Regions from separate parts of the Polaromonas sp. P1_G1 genome, predicted to be linked through region 1. Evidence: predicted binding sites of a transcription regulator. Region 1 holds the regulator's gene; the other holds the start of a gene.

What was found. Region 1 encodes LexA, which represses DNA repair genes until DNA is damaged. Its sites were predicted from a motif close to ACTGTATNNNNATACAGT; they were not measured.
Region 2: AC1D1Y_RS16630 (DNA topoisomerase IV subunit B) is a predicted target of LexA. The motif match lies at 1,635-1,652, and genes of this name have one in related genera.

What each region holds. Positions count from the first base shown of each region.
Region 1 covers NZ_JBFUBU010000027.1:105,784-114,503, forward strand. Annotated here, with positions in the region: gene AC1D1Y_RS15280 (3-hydroxyacyl-CoA dehydrogenase) at 1-1,269, opposite strand, end outside; gene AC1D1Y_RS15285 (type IV pilus assembly protein FimV) at 1,327-3,375, shown strand; gene AC1D1Y_RS15290 (D-2-hydroxyacid dehydrogenase family protein) at 3,419-4,426, opposite strand; gene AC1D1Y_RS15295 (hypothetical protein) at 4,614-4,985, opposite strand; gene lexA (transcriptional repressor LexA) at 5,118-5,822, opposite strand; gene AC1D1Y_RS15305 (asparaginase) at 5,955-6,902, shown strand; gene AC1D1Y_RS15310 (M14 family zinc carboxypeptidase) at 6,974-8,659, shown strand; gene adk (adenylate kinase) at 8,702-8,720, opposite strand, start outside.
Region 2 covers NZ_JBFUBU010000031.1:20,356-29,075, forward strand. Annotated here, with positions in the region: gene AC1D1Y_RS16625 (MFS transporter) at 288-1,508, opposite strand; gene AC1D1Y_RS16630 (DNA topoisomerase IV subunit B) at 1,699-3,669, shown strand; gene AC1D1Y_RS16635 (lytic transglycosylase domain-containing protein) at 3,669-4,541, shown strand; gene parC (DNA topoisomerase IV subunit A) at 4,681-7,038, shown strand; gene AC1D1Y_RS16645 (6,7-dimethyl-8-ribityllumazine synthase) at 7,079-7,594, opposite strand; FMN riboswitch at 7,720-7,878, opposite strand; gene AC1D1Y_RS16650 (hypothetical protein) at 7,976-8,323, opposite strand; gene AC1D1Y_RS16655 (RidA family protein) at 8,320-8,720, opposite strand, start outside.

The DNA.
Region 1 (8,720 bases):
AGCCACCACTCGCTGGGTGACGAAGCCACCGCTGTCGCGGATCACGCTGACGGCCTTGCCGTCGCGGGCGAAGAGGGCGTGGGCCGCGTCGCGCATGTCGCTGCGCGTGGCCGGGTTGGTGGCCAGCACACGCCGCTTGGTGGCCGCGTCGTCGATCAGCATGTCGATGCCGATGGTGCGGGCCGGGTCTAGGCGCTCCACCACGGCCACTGTGGTGATGTCAAAGCCCAGCGGCGCGACCAGCATGAGGGCCTGCGGCGAGGCGGAGGCGCCGGTCTCGATCTTGGCGCCCAGGTTCTTGAGGAGTTGTAGCAGTTCCGAGCGCCGCGAAGCACGCGGCGAGACCCATACCGGTGGAAGTTCGGCCACCTGGGGAACGGGGGGCTCAGGCGGCACCTGCATGGCGCCGTCCGCATAGCGGTAAAAGCCTTCGCCGGTCTTGCGGCCCAGCATGCCGCCGGCCAGGCGCTGCGCCGTGATCACGCTGGGGCGGTAACGGGCTTCTTCATAGTACTGGTGGTAAATCGACTCCATCACAGGATGGGAGACGTCGAGCGCGGTCAGGTCCATCAGCTCGAAAGGGCCCAGCTTGAAGCCGGCCTGGTCGCGCAGGATGCGGTCTATGGTGGCGAAATCGGCAATGCCTTCGCTGACGACGCGCAGCGCCTCGGTGCCAAAGCCCCGGCCGGCGTGGTTGACGATGAAGCCGGGCGTATCTTGCGCCTGCACGGGCGTGTGGCCCATTTGCCGGGCGTATTGGCTCAGGCCCTCGCAGACCGCGGGGCTGGTCTTCAGGCCCGCGATCACTTCCACCACTTTCATCAACGGAACCGGGTTGAAGAAATGAAAACCGGCCAGGCGCTCGGGATGTTTGAGCGCCGCCGCGATGGCCGTCACTGAAAGCGACGAGGTATTGCTGGCCAGCACGGTGCTGGCGGGCACCAGGGCTTCGAGTTCGGCGAACAGCGCGCGCTTGACGTCCAGGCGTTCCACGATGGCTTCGATGATGAGGTCGCAGCCCGCCAGGTCGGTCAGCGTGCCGGCAAGCAGCAGCCGGTCCTTGTGGCCGCTGGCCGCGGCCGCCTCGAGCCGGCCTTTTTCAACCAGCTTGTCCCATTGGGCGCAAATGGCTTCGCGCGCCTTTTCGGCGGCACCCGCCTGCGCGTCCATCAGCTTGACGGTGCTGCCGGCTTGCGCCGCGATCTGCGCGATGCCCCGACCCATGGCGCCGGTGCCAACTATTCCCACATTTGCAAAATTTACTTTCATGGCCGAATTATGGCTGAGCGTATTCGTCAGAGGTGCGTGGCAAAATTTGCGCACCCCATGAAAGTCACCGAGAAGTTCCTGAAATGCCTGCTTGGCGCTTTGCTGTTGGGGCTTGCCGCCAATGCCTTGGCCGCGTCCCTGGGACGTATGCGCGGCGCGGCAATCGTAGGGCATCCACTGGACGTCACCCTGTCCGCACAACTGGACGCCGCCGAAAATCCTTCTTCCGCCTGTGTGTCAGTCGATGTGTTTTTCGGCGACAGCCAGGTTTTCCCTGACAGGATACGCACCGCGATCTCGCCGGGTTCCGGCGCTGGTGAAATCCTGGTCCGCATCCGCACGACGCTGGCGTTGGACGAGCCGGTCGTGACGATCTACGCACGCGAAGGCTGCCAGCAAAAGAATTCACGCAAGTACGTCTTGCTGGCCGAGATGCTGGGCGACAACGCGGCCCCGGTGCCTTCGATCCTTCCGCAAGCGGCGGTTGCGGCAAGCCTGGTGCAGGCTCGCCCGGCGGCGCCATCCCGTTCCGGGACATCGAGGGCGAAGCCGGAACCTCGCGCCGGGATGGCCTCTTCACTGGCCGCACCGCCGGTCCGCGCGGCAGGCAAGCCTCCGGCACCGGTGCGTCAATCGCGGGCACGCCTGCAACTGGCCCCCATTGACCTCACCATCGAACGCGATCCGGTGCTTCGTTCATCGCCGGAACTGCTGACGCCGCCTTCCACCGACGCCCAGCAACGCGCCTCCGCAGTCGCCTTGTGGCAGGCTTTGAATGCCCAGCCGCAAGACATGCTTCGCGACAGCCAGCGCCTCAAGTCCCTGGAATCCGACGTGGCCGCCATGCTGGCGCAAAGCCGCAAAACCGAACAGGCCGTGACGCAGTTGCGGGACCAGCTGGAGCAGGCGCGCCAGGAGCGTTACAGCAACTGGCTGGTGTATGCCCTGGGCGCTGTCCTGCTGTTCGCGCTGCTGGCGGCCGGCTTTTTATGGAGGCGCAACCGGCAGCACGCGCTGCGCTTGAGCCATGGTCCCTGGTGGGACAAGAATGATGGACAGAGCGATTTTGCGGTTTATGCAGGGCCGGCGTCCGGGCACCTCGGCACTGAACCGGCACATGAAGAGCGCCCGCCCAAGCCCGTGGTGGACCTCGACCTGGATGCGCTTCATTTCGAAAGCACACGCAAGCTGCCTGCGTCCAGGCCGGCTGAATCTGCTGATCGCCCGGAATTCCTGCCCAGCCTGGGCGGCTTGAGCGGCATGCCCCGTATCGTCAATGCCGAAGAGCTTTTTGATGTCCAGCAGCAGGCGGATTTTTTCCTCTCGCTGGGCCATCCCGACAAGGCGGTGGATGTCCTGCGCCTGCACATCATGGACAACGTGGAGACGAGCGCGCTGGTCTACCTGGACCTGTTCGACCTCTATCACAGCCTGGGCCGCAGGGACGACTATGACGCGCTGCGCAAGGATTTCCACCGGATGTTCAATGCCCAGGTGCCCGCCTTCGACGACTATGCGATAGACACGCACGGCCTGGAGTTCTATGTGGCGGCCCTCACGCGCATTGAGTCGTTGTGGCCGACGCCCAAGGTGCTGGACGTCCTGGAAGAGTCCATCTTTCGCAAGCCAGATTCGCGCAACGAGGTCTTCAGCCTCGCGGCTTACCGCGAACTGCTGCTGCTTCACTCCATCGCCAAGAAGCTTATTTCCCGCCCTGGACAGCCGGAAGAAAAAGGCGGTGAGCCTGCGCTGCTTTCCGCCCAGGATGGGCCGGCCGCCTTGCCCCAAACGACCAGCTTTGGCCCGACCAATATCCTGCCCTTGTCAGCCCGGTTTCAGGCGCCGCCTCCGCCGCTTGCCGCCGCGGTTCCCAGCGCTGTGGCGGCTGCCCTTTCCACGGAAATCGCATTGACGCCCGACCTGACGCGGCCCCCGGTTTCACCGAGGCTGGGGCTGGACATTGACTTGAGCCAGGACGTGGGCGGCGCGCTCGAACCGCTGCCGGTCATCGTAGCGATGGACGCCGAGGCCGAAGCCGGAGACTTTGGCAATCTCATCGAGTTCGATCTCGATGGCCCGGTCGCGGCACCGGCCCGGAACGCCTAGGTTCCTGGCGGTTTCGGCCCCCGCCTTGGGGGCAAGGTATTACCTAGCGCCGCACTTGCAGGGCGCCGGGGTTCACGATGTTGGTGGGCGTGCCCTTGATGAAATTCACCACGTTGTCGAAGGCCGCGCCGAAGTAGAGCTCATAACTGTCTTGCTCCACATAACCGATATGCGGTGTGCAGATGCAGTTCTCGAGGCGAAGCAGGGCATGGCCCTGCAGGATAGGCTCGGATTCAAACACGTCGATCGCCGCCAGGCCTGGGCGGCCGCGGTTGAGCGAGGCGATCAGGGCTTCGGGCTCTATCAGTTCGGCGCGCGAGGTGTTGACCAGCAGGGACGTGGTTTTCATGCGCGACAGGTCTTCGAGCGTGACGATGCCGCGGGTTTCGTCGTTCAGCCGCAGGTGCAGGCTCAGCACGTCGCTTTGTTCAAAAAACTCGGCCTTGCTGTCGGCGATCTCATAGCCATCGGCCTGGGCCCGTTCACGCGAGGCATCGCGGCCCCAGATGATGACCCGCATGCCGAAGGCCCGGCCGTAGCCGGCCACGATCTGCCCGATTTTTCCGTAGCTCCAGATGCCCAGGGTCTTGCCCTTGAGGACCGAACCTATTCCGAAATTCGGCGGCATGGAGGCCGACTTGAGGCCCGCCTGCTGCCAGGCCCCGTGCTTGAGGTGGGCCACGTAGTGGGGGATGCGGCGCATGGCCGCCATGACCAGTGCCCAGGCCAGTTCGGCCGGCGCAGTAGGCGATCCGGTGCCTTCTGCCACCGCGATGCCGCGCTCCGTGCAGGCAGCGACGTCGACGTGGCTTCCGACACGGCCGGTCTGTACGATCAATTTGAGCTTGGGGAGTTTTTCAATGACCTGCCGGTTGAGCTGGGTCCGTTCCCGGATAAGGACGATGACGTCGGCATCCTTGAGCCGGACGGACAGCTGGCCTATGCCTTTGACGGTGTTGGTGTAGACCTTGGCGGGGTAGGCCTCAAGTTTGGCAGCGCAGTTCAGTTTTCGCACTGCGTCCTGGTAGTCGTCGAGGATCACAATATTCATGCCGATATTGTGCCTGCAAGATTTTTCTTCCTCGCGGGAAGGGCTACCCGAATGCTTGCATTTTGTATCGCAAGGAAACCTGTCGAGGCATTTCAGTCCTGCCGTGGCGCACTGGGCGGGCTCATTGACCTTCACGCAGCCGGGAAATAGCCTCCCTCAGAGAGGGCGAAGGCGGGCAGGGGCTTTTTTATTGCAAGGCGGCCTCGCGCTGGGCCATGCGCTCAAGCTCCGCACAGACGTCGGCCATGCGGCCGGAGATGACCATGCGGCCGGCGCAAGCCGGGCCGACATTGGCATCGAATTCGCGCACGATGCGCAGGCGGCTGGGCGTGGGGTTACGGGGCCTTGCCTTGCCGGCTTGGGTGGCTTCGCGGGGCGATGGGGCGGGACCGGAGGAAAAAGGCAATGCCAGCTGGCCGGCCGCGCGCTGGGCGCGCACGGATTTGGAAAACTGATGGGACCTGCTTTGCTGCGCAGGCACAAACCAGGCGGCCAGCGCCTGCACGGGAGCCAGCAGGAGAGACAGAAGGGGTGAATGTGAAAAACTGACGATTCCCATGATGAACTCCTGTATGAGAGAGGTTTACACAGGCAGGATTTCGGACCGGCTACAGCCGGCAGGGCCGCTGCACCAGGGTGTTGGCCATACAGCCAAACGCCCGCCACCTGGTGCGTGGCCGGATTGGAAGGCTTACATCAGCATGGTGTTGCGTATCAAACCGACGGCGAGGCCTTCGAGTTCAAACGGCTCGCCGGGCTCGACCACGATGATGTTGAAGTCGGGGTTTTCGGGCAAAAGCTCGATCAGGTTCTTGTTGCGGCGAAAGCGTTTGACGGTGACTTCATCGCCCAGGCGGGCCACGACGATCTGGCCGTTCTTGGCTTCCTTGGCCTGTTTGACGGCCAGCAGGTCGCCGTCCATGATGCCGACGTCGCGCATGCTCATGCCGCGAACCTTGAGCAGGTAATCGGGCTGGCGCTGGAACAGGCTGCTTTCAAAATAATAGGTTTGCTCGATATGTTCCTGCGCGAGAATCGGGCTGCCAGCAGCAACCCGCCCTACCAAAGGTAGGGCGAGCTGGGCCAGGCTTTGCAACGGCAGGGAAAACTGTTTGGTGCGTGATTCGTTGATGGAACGTAGGGTGTCGCCGCGCAAGCGTATGCCGCGTGAAGTACCGCTGACGAGCTCGATGACGCCTTTGCGGGCCAACGCCTGCAGGTGTTCTTCGGCGGCGTTGGCGGACTTGAAACCCAGTTCGTTCGCGATTTCGGCGCGGGTGGGCGGTGCACCGGTACGGGCGATGGCACTCTGGATCAGTTCCAGGATTTGTTGCTGGCGCGCCGTGAGCTTGGGACCTTCGGAGGGAAAATGCGGAAAATCGGCGAGGATGCTCATGGCGGGGACTCCTATGGTTCTTCAGATAAAGGCAGAACCGAGGGCTGCAACCGTTTGCCTGCCGTCGACCTGTTTTAATATCCAGTACCTGTATTTTCATCCAGTTTTTAAAAGATTGCAAGATCACTTTCCATGCATCCTCAAAATATTGTGATTCTGGGCACCGGCGGCACGATCGCCGGCCGGGCCGCCAGCGTGTCGGACAACATCGGTTACACCGCCGCCCAGGTGGGCGTCGAAGAACTGCTGGCTGCGATCCCCGCTCTGGCGCAGGCCGGCACCGTGCTGACGGAGCAGGTGGCGCAGGTTGACAGCAAGGACATGAGTTTTGCGGTGTGGGCCAAACTGGCCGCGCGCGTCAGCCATTACCTCGCGCAGCCCGACGTCCAGGGCATCGTCATCACCCACGGCACCGATACGCTGGAGGAAACCGCCTTTTTCCTGCAGGCGCTGCTGGCGCCGGCCAAGCCCGTAGTGCTGACCTGCGCGATGCGCCCGGCCACGGCGCTGGTGCCTGACGGACCGCAAAACCTGCTCGATGCGGTGGCGGTGGCGCGCCACTCGGGAGCGCAGGGCGTGGTGGCGGTGTGCGCCGGCGTCGTCCACGGTGCGGCGGACGTCCAGAAGGCGCATACCTATCGTCTTGACCCTTTCAGTTCGGGCGACGCCGGACCCATCGGCTATGTGGAGGAAGGGCGGCTGAGGCAGTTGCGCAGTTGGCCGCAAGCCCAGGCGGGCCGCGCGCAAACTGCCGCCAAAATCATCGCCACCTTGGCCGGCGCCGCTGTGCCCCGCGTTGAGATACTCATGAACCATGCCGGCGCTGGCGGAGCCATCGTGCAGGCCCTGCAGACGCAGGGCGTGCAAGGCCTGGTGGTGGCCTGCACCGGCAACGGCAGCCTGCACCACGAACTGGAGGCGGCCTTGCTCAAGGCGCAAGCCGCCGGCATCAAGGTCATTCGCGCCAGCCGTTGCACTGCAGGGCGGGTGCTGCCGACCCCGGCTGACGCAATTCCGGATTCAGAAGGCCTGAGCCCGGTCAAGGCCAGGGTCCAGCTGATCCTGCAACTGCTGGCCTGATCTCCCGAGCCCGGCAGCGCAGGCGCGCCGGGTTCCACCCCATTCCCTTTGACTCTCGCGGACGACCTTCCATGCAAACCCCGTACGAACTCGGCAACCAGAACCAGACAACGACCTGGGATGCCTGCATCCGGTTTTACGAAGCGCTGGCGCTGCGCTGCCCCGGCGTCCTGCAGTTTTCGCAGATTGGCGTTTCCGACGCCGGCGTGCCCCTGCACGCAGGCATCGTGAGCGCCGACGGTGTGTTTGACCGCGAGCAGATCCGGCGGGCGGGGCGCGCAGTCTTTTTCAATAACAACGGCATACACCCCGGCGAGCCCGAAGGCATAGATGCCTGCATGGCGCTGGTGCGCGACCTGTGCCTGGAACCCGGGCGCCTGGCCGCGCTGGGCAGCACGGTCTACCTGTTCATCCCGGTCTACAACGTCGACGGCAGCTGCAATCGCGGCGATGCCAGTCGCGTCAACCAGGACGGGCCCGAGTCCTTCGGCTTTCGCGGCAACAGCCTGCATCTGGACCTGAACCGCGACTTCATCAAGTGCGACAGCCTCAATGCGCAACTGTTCAACCGCTTTTTCACGGCGTGGGACCCGGACGTGATGGTTGATACCCACACTTCCAACGGCGCTGACTACAGCTACACCATGACGCTGATCCACACCCAGGCCGACAAGCTGGGCGGCGGCCTGGGCGCTTTCCTGCGGGAGCGCATGCTGCCGGTGATTTACCAGGGCATGGAGGCGCGCGGCTGGCCGACCTGCCCCTATGTGAATCCCGTGCACGTGAGCCCGGACCAGGGGATTGCCGATTTCCTGGAGGTGCCCCGGTTCTCGACCGGCTATGCGGCGCTGAACCACACCATAGGCTTCATGCCCGAGACCCACATGCTCAAGCCCTTCAAGGATCGCTATGAGTCCATGCGCGCGTTGCTGGATGTGACGCTCGCCTTCACGGTGGCGAACGCGCCGGAGATCCAGGCGCTGCGGCGGCAGGCTCGGCAAGCGTCGGGCGGCAGGACGCATTGGCCTGTCCGCTGGAAGCTCGATGAAACCCGTCGCTCGCGCCTGCGCTTCAAGGGCTATGCAGCGCTGCACTCGCCAAGCTTGCTGGGCGACTACCAGCGCCTGTCTTACGACAGAGACCAGCCCTGGGAGCGCGAGATCGACTACTTCACGCACTTCTCGGAAGAGGTTTCCGTGCCGGCCCCGATGGCTTACGTCGTCCCGCAAGCCTGGCGCGCCGTGATTGAACGCCTGGACTGGAATGGCGTTCGCATGGAGCGCCTGGGCGCAGCCCGCACGGTTCAGGCCCAAGTCAGCCGTATCAAGAGCGTGCAAAGCCGCGCCGGCGCTTATGAAGGCCACATGTTCCATGACGACCTCACGCTGGAAACCAGCCTGGAGGCCGTCGAACTGCAGGCCGGTGACTGGTGGGTGCCGCTGGACCAGGACAAGGCCCGTTATGCCGTCGAAACCCTGGAGCCGCAAGCGCACGACAGCTTCTTCCGCTGGGGATTTTTCAACAGCATCCTCGAAAAGAAGGAGCATTTCTCGGACTACGTCTTCGAAGACCTGGCGCTGCAGCTGCTCAAAGATGAGCCGGCGCTGCGCGCGCGCTTTGAGCAGTGGAAGGCGGCCAACCCCCAACTGTTGTCGGACCCCCAACAAGTCCTGGGTTTTATCTTCGAGAACTGCGCGCGCCATGCCGAACCGCAATGGCGCCGCTATCCGGTGCTGTCGATTTTTGAGCGCCCATAAAAAAGCCATCGGAAGACGGCTTTTTTGTGGACCTGCGAAGGCTTAAGCGGACAGGGCCTCG
Region 2 (8,720 bases), on a different contig from region 1:
CCCGTCTTCCTGGATTGCGCCCCATCGCCCTTAAATTCCGAATCCTTCTTGCCCGGAGCTGCTCACAAAACCCAGCGAAGCGGTCCTGGCTAGGCGCGACGCCGCAGACAGTGCTCCAGCACGGCAAGGCGGCTGCAACAACGCCTGGAGGGTTTTTGAGCGGCTCCTAAAAGCAGGCCCAGATCTGATTTGCGAGTGTGAGAAGAAATTCCGGCCGTGTGTAGAGGGCAAATACCCCCAGCGACGCGATGACCGCGAGCGCCCACAAGCCGGCTTTTTTGGCCATCTCAGGCCCCTTGCGGCACGCCGGCGCGCGTGATCGGCGCCTCGCGCACCGGCAGGTTCACCAGGGCGGCAAACACACCGAGCGCGATGGCGATGTACCAGACGATGTCGTAGCTGCCGGTGCGGTCATATAAATAGCCGCCCAGCCAGACGCCCAGGAAGGAACCGATCTGGTGGCTGAAGAAGATGAAGCCGCCCAGCATCGACAGGTGCTGGATGCCGAAAATCTGCGCCACCACGGCGTTGGTCGGCGGGATGGTCGACAGCCACAGCAAGCCCATCAGGCTGGCGAAGATGTAGACGCTCAGCGGGCTCAGGGGCGCCGCGATGAACACGGCGATCACCACCGCGCGCGAGAGGTAAATCGTCGCCAGGATTTTCCGCTTGGCGATTTTCTGGCCCAGCGAGCCGGCGATATAGGTGCCGAAGACATTGAACAGCCCGATCAGCGCCAGCGCATAGCTGGCCACCTGGGGCGACAGGCCCTTGTCCTTGAGGTAGCTGGGCATGTGCACGCCGATGAACACCACCTGGAAGCCGCAGACGAAGTAGCCCGCCATCAGCAGCTGGAAGCTCGGGTACTTGAAGGCTTCGCGCAGCGCCTGGGCGATGGTCTGCTCACGTTTGGCGGGCTGGCCACCGGCAAACCCGCCTTCACGCAGGCCCAGCGCCAGCGGCGCGATCAGCAGCACGGCGCCGCTGAGGACCAGCAGGGCCTCTTTCCAGCCCAGGCCGCTGATCAGCAGGCCTTCGACCGGCACCATCAGGAACTGGCCGAAAGAGCCCGCCGCCGCGGCCACGCCCATGGCCCAGGAACGTTTTTCCGCCGAAATGTTGCGGCCTATCACGCCGTAAATGACGGCATAGGTGGTGCCGGCCTGCGCGGCGCCTATCAGCACCCCGGCCGTCATGGTGAACAGAAAGCCCGTGGGCGACAGCGCCATGCCCACCAGGCCCAGCCCGTACAGCAGGGCGCCGCCCACGATCACGCGGGAAGCGCCGAAGCGGTCGGCCGCCATGCCGGCGAAGATGCCGAACACGCCCCAGGACAGGTTTTGCACCGCCAGCGCGAAGGCAAAGGTTTCGCGCGTCCAGCCCTGGGCCTGGGTGATGGGCTGCAGCCACAGCCCGAAGCCGTGGCGAATGCCCATGGACAGCGTGACGATGGTGGCGCCGCAGATCAGGACCTGCAGCATGGAAAGTTTTTTGGTATCGGTGGTCATGAACGGTCGCCGTGAGCGGCGAAAAAGGAAAGGCCTGGGGCGGCAGGAAAGCTATCCGCCGACTGTAACGAAAATGGCGAAACGCTGCCGCGCCCGCGCTTCGTTCCCGCGCCCCGAATCGGGTGGACTGTATGTTTGTACAGTGACTTTCCCGGCCCGGACTACAATTGCGGCAATTCTTTCATCTGCCATGGCCGACAAACTACCCACCGAATATTCCGAAGGCTCGATCCGCGTGCTCAAGGGCCTGGAGCCCGTCAAGCAGCGCCCGGGCATGTACACCCGCACCGACAACCCCTTGCACGTCATCCAGGAAGTGCTGGACAACTCCGCCGACGAGGCCCTGGCCGGCCACGGCAAGAAGATCAAGGTCACGCTGCATACCGACGGCTCTGTCAGCGTCGACGACGACGGCCGCGGCATCCCCTTCGGCCTGCACCCGGAAGAACAGGTGCCGGTCATCGAGATCGTTTACACCCGGCTGCACGCCGGCGGCAAGTTCGACAAGGGCAAGGGTGGCGCCTACAGTTTCTCGGGCGGCCTGCACGGTGTGGGCGTCAGCGTGACGAACGCGCTGTCCAAACGGCTGGAAGTCACGTCCTACCGCGAAGGCATGGTGGCCCGCCTGGTGTTTTCGGGCGGCGACGTCATCGAAAAGCTGCACCTGCGCAAAAACGGCGAAGGCGACCGCAAGACCGGCACTACCGTGCGCGCCTGGCCCGACGCCAAATACTTCGAGTCGGCCGCGCTGCCCATGGCCGAACTCACGCACCTGCTGCGCAGCAAGGCCGTGCTCATGCCCGGCGTCACCGTCACGCTGACCAACGAGAAGACCAAGGACACCCAGACCTGGTCTTATAAAGGCGGCCTGCGCGACTACCTGATGCAGACGCTGAACGGTGACCCCGTCATCCCGATGTTCGAAGGTGAAGGTTTTGCCGATTCCCAGCACGACAGCTTTGCCGAAGGCGAGGGCGCCCAGTGGTGCGTGGCCTTCACCGAAGACGGCCAGCCGGTGCGCGAGAGCTATGTCAACCTGATCCCCACCAGCGCCGGCGGCACCCACGAAAGCGGCCTGCGCGACGGCCTCTTCAACGCCGTCAAGAGCTTTATCGACCTGCATTCGCTGCTGCCCAAGGGTGTCAAGCTGCTGCCCGAGGACGTTTTCGCCCGCGCCAGCTATGTGCTGAGCGCCAAGGTGCTGGACCCGCAGTTCCAGGGCCAGATCAAGGAGCGCCTCAACTCCCGCGACGCCGTGCGGCTGGTGTCCAGCTTTGTGCGCCCGACGTTGGAGTTGTGGCTCAACCAGCACGTCGACTACGGCCGCAAGCTGGCCGAACTCGCCATCAAGGCCGCGCAAACCCGCCAGAAGGCCGGCCAGAAGGTCGAAAAACGCAAGGGCTCAGGCGTGGCCGTGCTGCCCGGCAAGCTGACCGACTGCGAAAGCCGCGACCTGGCCCACAACGAAGTCTTCCTGGTCGAGGGCGACTCGGCCGGCGGCAGCGCCAAAATGGGCCGCGACAAGGAAAGCCAGGCCATCCTGCCGCTGCGCGGCAAGGTGCTCAATACCTGGGAGGTCGAGCGCGACCGCCTGTTTGCCAACACCGAAATCCACGACATCGCGGTCGCCATAGGTGTCGATCCGCACGGCCCGAACGACACCCCCGACCTGAGCGGCCTGCGCTACGGCAAGGTCTGTATCCTGAGCGATGCCGACGTGGACGGCTCCCACATCCAGGTGCTGCTGCTCACGCTGTTTTTCCGCCATTTCCCCAAATTGATAGCATCCGGTAATGTGTATGTCGCGCGGCCGCCGCTTTTCCGGGTCGATGCGCCCGCGCGGGGCAAAAAGCCGGCGTCCAAGGTCTATGCCCTTGACGAAGGCGAGTTGACCGCCATATTGGATAAGTTGCGCAAGGACGGGGTGCGCGAAGGCGCCTGGAGCATCAGCCGCTTCAAGGGCCTGGGTGAAATGAGTGCGGAACAACTGTGGGAAACCACACTCAATCCGGATACCCGCCGTTTGTTGCCCGTGCAACTGGGCAACCAGGATTTCGGGCAAACCGAGAGCCTGATCACCAAGCTGATGGGCAAGGGCGAAGCTGCGGCCCGCCGCGAACTGATGGAGTTGCACGGCGATGCCGTGGAAATTGATATTTGATGAAACTGCCTGAGACCTTTTTATCCTTTCTGCGGCGGCCCCTGCGCGCGCTGGGCCTGCCCCTGATGGTCATGGGCCTGGCAGCGCTGTTCACCTCGCCTGCCCACGCCGACATCTGGGGCTACGTGGACAAAGACGGCATCGCGCATTTTTCGGCGGTGCGGCTGGACGACCGCTATGAACTCTTTTTCCGCGGCAGCGAAAGCTTCAGCGCCGGCGACAACGTGGGCCGAAGCGGCAAGGCTGTCGGCAGCGGCGCCAATCGCGCCACCGGCGTGGCCGCCGCGCCCCCCAAGCTGCTGGCCTACTTCGACGTGTCGCCCAACTACAAGGCCGTCAAACACCTGCTGCGCGAAGCTTCCGTCACGCACGGCATCGACTACGAGCTGCTGCAGGCGCTGATAGCCACCGAATCGGGCTTCAACACCCAGGCCGTCTCGCCCAAGGGCGCGGTCGGGCTGATGCAGCTGATTCCGCCCACGGCCGAGCGTTACGGCGTGCGGGCCAGCAAGGATTCCACGGTCCACAAAAAGCTCACCGACCCCAAGACCAACATCCGGGCCGGCTCCAGCTACCTTAGCGACCTGATTGCCATGTTCCCGGGTCAGCTCGAACTGGCGATTGCCGCCTACAACGCCGGCGAAGGCGCCGTACAGCGCGCGGGCAACAAAATCCCCAACTATCCCGAGACCAAAAACTACGTCAAGACCGTGATGCAGCTCTATAACCACCTCAAGCCGCCCAGCATGATGAGCGCGAGCGGCGGCCGGGTGCGCATGGAGATGATGGGCGGTGCCACGGGCCGCAGCAACATGGTGCCGACCACGGTCGCGTCCACCGCCACGCCAGAGGTCCCACCCGAGCGGAACTGACGCCCATGCACCCGGAGTTTCGCCGGCAAACCCGGCAGCCTGAAAGCGGCTCCCTCCATTTTTCTTTCCATAATCCTGTACCGGCCGCGCCTGTGCGCACCGGCCCGGCATAACCTGACCTAGCCCAAGCCAAATCACGATGGATGATCTTTTCACACCGGACGCAGTCGCCCCCATTCCCGAGCCCGCCGACCAGGATTCGCTGGCCGCGTACGCGCAGCGGGCCTACCTTGAATACGCGCTCAGCGTCGTCAAGGGCCGGGCCTTGCCCGACGTCTGCGACGGCCAGAAGCCGGTGCAGCGCCGCATCCTCTTCAGCATGTCGCGCATGGGTCTGGGTTTTGGCGGCGCCAACGGCGCCAGCGGGGCCAAGCCGGTCAAGAGCGCCCGCGTGGTCGGCGACGTGCTCGGCAAATACCATCCGCACGGCGACCAGGCGGCTTACGACGCCATGGTGCGCATGGCCCAGGACTTCAGCCAGCGCTACCCGCTGGTCGACGGCCAGGGCAATTTCGGTTCGCGCGACGGCGACGGCGCGGCGGCCATGCGCTACACCGAGGCGCGGCTGGCGCGCATCACGACCCTGCTGCTCGACGAGCTGGACGAAGGCACGGTCGACTTTGTGCCCAACTACGACGGCTCCTTTGAAGAACCCCGCCAGCTGCCCGCGCGCCTGCCCTTCACCCTGCTCAACGGCGCCAGCGGCATTGCCGTCGGCTTGGCGACTGAAATCCCCAGCCACAACCTGCGCGAGGTGGCCGACGCCTGCGTGGCCCTCATCAAGACGCCCAAGCTCAGCGATGAAGAACTCTTCACGCTGATCGCCGGGCCCGACTATCCGGGCGGCGGGCAGATCATCTCCAGCCACGCCGAAATCGCGGCAGCCTACAGCACCGGCCGCGGTTCGCTCAAGGTGCGCGCGCGCTGGAAGATCGAAGAACTGGCGCGCGGCCAGTGGCAGCTGGTGGTGCAGGAACTGCCGCCCGGTGTCAGCACCCAGCGTGTGCTTGAAGAAATCGAAGAGATCACCAACCCGAAAATCAAGGCCGGCAAAAAAGCCCTGAGCCAGGACCAGGTGCAGCTCAAGCAGACCATCCTGGCTGTGCTCGACGTGGTGCGCGACGAGTCCAGCAAGGACGCCGCCGTGCGCCTGGTGTTCGAGCCCAAGACCAGCAAGATCAGCCAGTCCGAACTCATCAACACCCTGTTGGCCAACACCAGCCTGGAAAGCTCGGCGCCCATCAACCTGACCATGGTCGGGCTGGACGGCAAGCCGACGCAGAAAAACCTGCGCCAGATGCTGACGGAATGGATTGAATTCCGCCAGACCACCGTGCAAAGGCGTTCGCAGCACCGGCTCGACAAGGTGCTGGCCCGCATCCACATCCTCGAAGGACGGCAGCTGGTGCTGCTCAACATCGACGAGGTGATCGCCATCATCCGCCAGTCGGACGAGCCCAAGCTTGCGCTGATTGCTCGCTTCAAGCTCAGTGAAATCCAGGCCGAAGACATTCTTGAAATCCGCCTGCGCCAGCTCGCGCGGCTCGAAGCCATCAAGATCGAGCAGGACCTCAAGAACCTGCGCGAAGAGCAGGGCCGACTCGAGGAAATCCTCGGCAGCCCGGCGGCGCTCAAGCGCCTGCTGATCAAGGAAATCGAGGCCGACGCCAAGCAGTTCACCGATGCGCGCCGCACCCTGATCCAGGCCGAGAAAAAAGCCGTGCTCGAAGTCAAGGTGCTGGACGAGCCGGTGACCGTGGTCATCAGCGACAGGGGCTGGGTGCGCGCGCGCAGCGGCCACGGCCATGACCCGGCGGGCTTTGCCTTCAAGTCCGGCGACGGGCTCTACGGCACCTTTGAATGCCGCACGATCGACACGCTGCTGGCCTTCGGTTCGCGCGGCCGCATTTATTCGGTGCCGGTGTCCGTGCTGCCCGGTGCGCGCGGCGACGGCCAGCCGCTCACCACGATGATCGACCTCGAATCCGGTACGCAGCTGGTGCATTACTTCGCCGGGCCGTCCAATGCCGCGCTGCTGCTCAGCGCCAGCGGCGGCTACGGCTTCCTCGCCACGGTCGAGAACATGACGTCCCGCCTCAAGGCCGGCAAGGCCTTCATCAGCTGCGCCGAAGGCGAAACCATCTGCAGGCCCTCACACGCCGCCTTCAACAGCGGCACGACGCCGATGGTGCCCGCCACGCACGTGGCCTGCGCGTCCACCGGCGGCCGCATCCTGACCTTTGAAATCGGCGAGCTGAAAATGCAGGCCGCCGGCGGACGCGGCTTGATGCTGATAGACCTCGAAGCCAAGGACACCCTGGCCGGCGCGGCGGCCTACACCCGCAGCGTCAAGATCGAAGGCATAGGCCGCGGCGGAAAGGCGCGCGAGGAAACGCTGGAGATCCGCACGCTGAACAACGCCCGCGCGGCACGCGCGCGCAAGGGCAAGGCCGCCGACCTGGGCTTCAAGCCCACCGGTATCACCCGCGTCGAATAAGGGCGACGCCCGCTTCCCTTGAAAGGGGCGGGCGCCGGGCTCAGGCCGCGAGCAGCGACTCGAGTTTCTTCAGGCCCGCCACCGTCTCCAGGCAGGCTTGCGCCACTTCCTTGCCTTTGGTCAGGAAGTGCGCGGTGAAGAATTGGCGATGTTCCTCGTGTTCGTGGAAATGCTGCGGCGTCAGCACCGCGGAAAACACCGGCACGCCGGTCTCCAGCTGTATGCCCATCAGTGCGCTGATCACTGCATCGGCGACGAACTCGTGGCGGTAGATGCCGCCGTCCACCACCAGCCCGCAGCAGACCACGCCCGCATAGCGGCCCGACTGCGCGAGTTTTTTGGCGTGTAGCGGGATCTCGAAGGCGCCCGGCACTTCAAACGTGTCTATGGATTCAGGGCCCACGCCCTGCCTGGCCATTTCAGCCAGGAAGGCGCCGCGCCCCTGGTCCACGATGTCTTCGTGCCAGGACGACTGGATAAAGGCGAAACGCGCCTTGGGAGCGCCACCGGAATAGATGGCGGAAGGGGAAGCAACTGAACTGTTTGTCTGACTCATGGATGGCCTCTGTAGGTATTACCAGAATCAGGGCGCACGAGCCTGCGGCCGGCGCGCAGGCATACGGCCGCCGGGGCGGAAGAACTCCACACCGGCAAACGCCGCCCACGGCACAGCCGTTTGCATCGCGCTCTCTTTCATCCGGACTGTGACCGTCGGCTTCGGAGTTGAACCGAATCTGCTGACCCCGCGCCCCCCGGTGAGGAGGCGCGGGCGCTCGCGGGCTGATGCAGTTGCCTGCAAACACCGCCGGTGGGGAATTTCACCCCGCCCTGAGAACGCTGCCCCGGCGAAATGGCCGGAACCTGGTCATTCTAGGCAAGCTTGTGTCAGGTCGTCAGCCAAAAGGTCTTTGGCCATTCCAGTTCTACGGTCAGGAGGTCAGCGTGTCTGCGCAGCCGTTTTCGACTCATCGCGAATTTCGAAGCCTGTACCGAGTGCCTGCCGAACATCAGACAGGAAGCGTTGCGCATAGTCGTCGAATCGCTGCGACTCTTCTTTCGTCCAGGGAGAAGGGTTCCCCGGATAACTCCAGTCAAGAGCTGTATCAAACCACGCCAACAAATGCCATCCTCGTCGCAGCAGGTTCTCTTCGAGCTTCAAATCTTTCAGATCGACTGCGTAGCCATACCGCTCGATCGCTTCAGGGTTCAAACCCCACAGGCAAATGCCCGAACCGGAGCTGAAAAAGTAGCGGAACTGGTAGAGAGGTGGCGTTCCGGGACTCATTCCACTTCAGCGACCAGGTCGATCTCCACACAAGCACCCATGGGCACCTGTGCCACGCCAAACGCGCTGCGCGCATGCTTGCCGGCATCGCCGAAAACTTCGGCGAACAGTTCACTCGCGCCGTTGGTCACCAGGTGCTGCTCGGTGTAGTCGCCGGTCGAATTGACGAGGCTCATGAGCTTGACGATGCGCTTGACCTTGCCCAGGCCGACGGCGGCTTCCAGCGTGCCCATCAGGTCGATGGCGACCGAACGCGCGGCCGCCTTGCCTTCTTCGGTCGTCATGTTTTTGCCGAGCTGGCCGACCAAGGGTTTGCCGTCTTTTTTGGCGATGTGGCCGCTCAGGAACACCAGCTTGCCGGTCTGCACAAAAGGCAGGTAGGCCGCGACGGGGATCG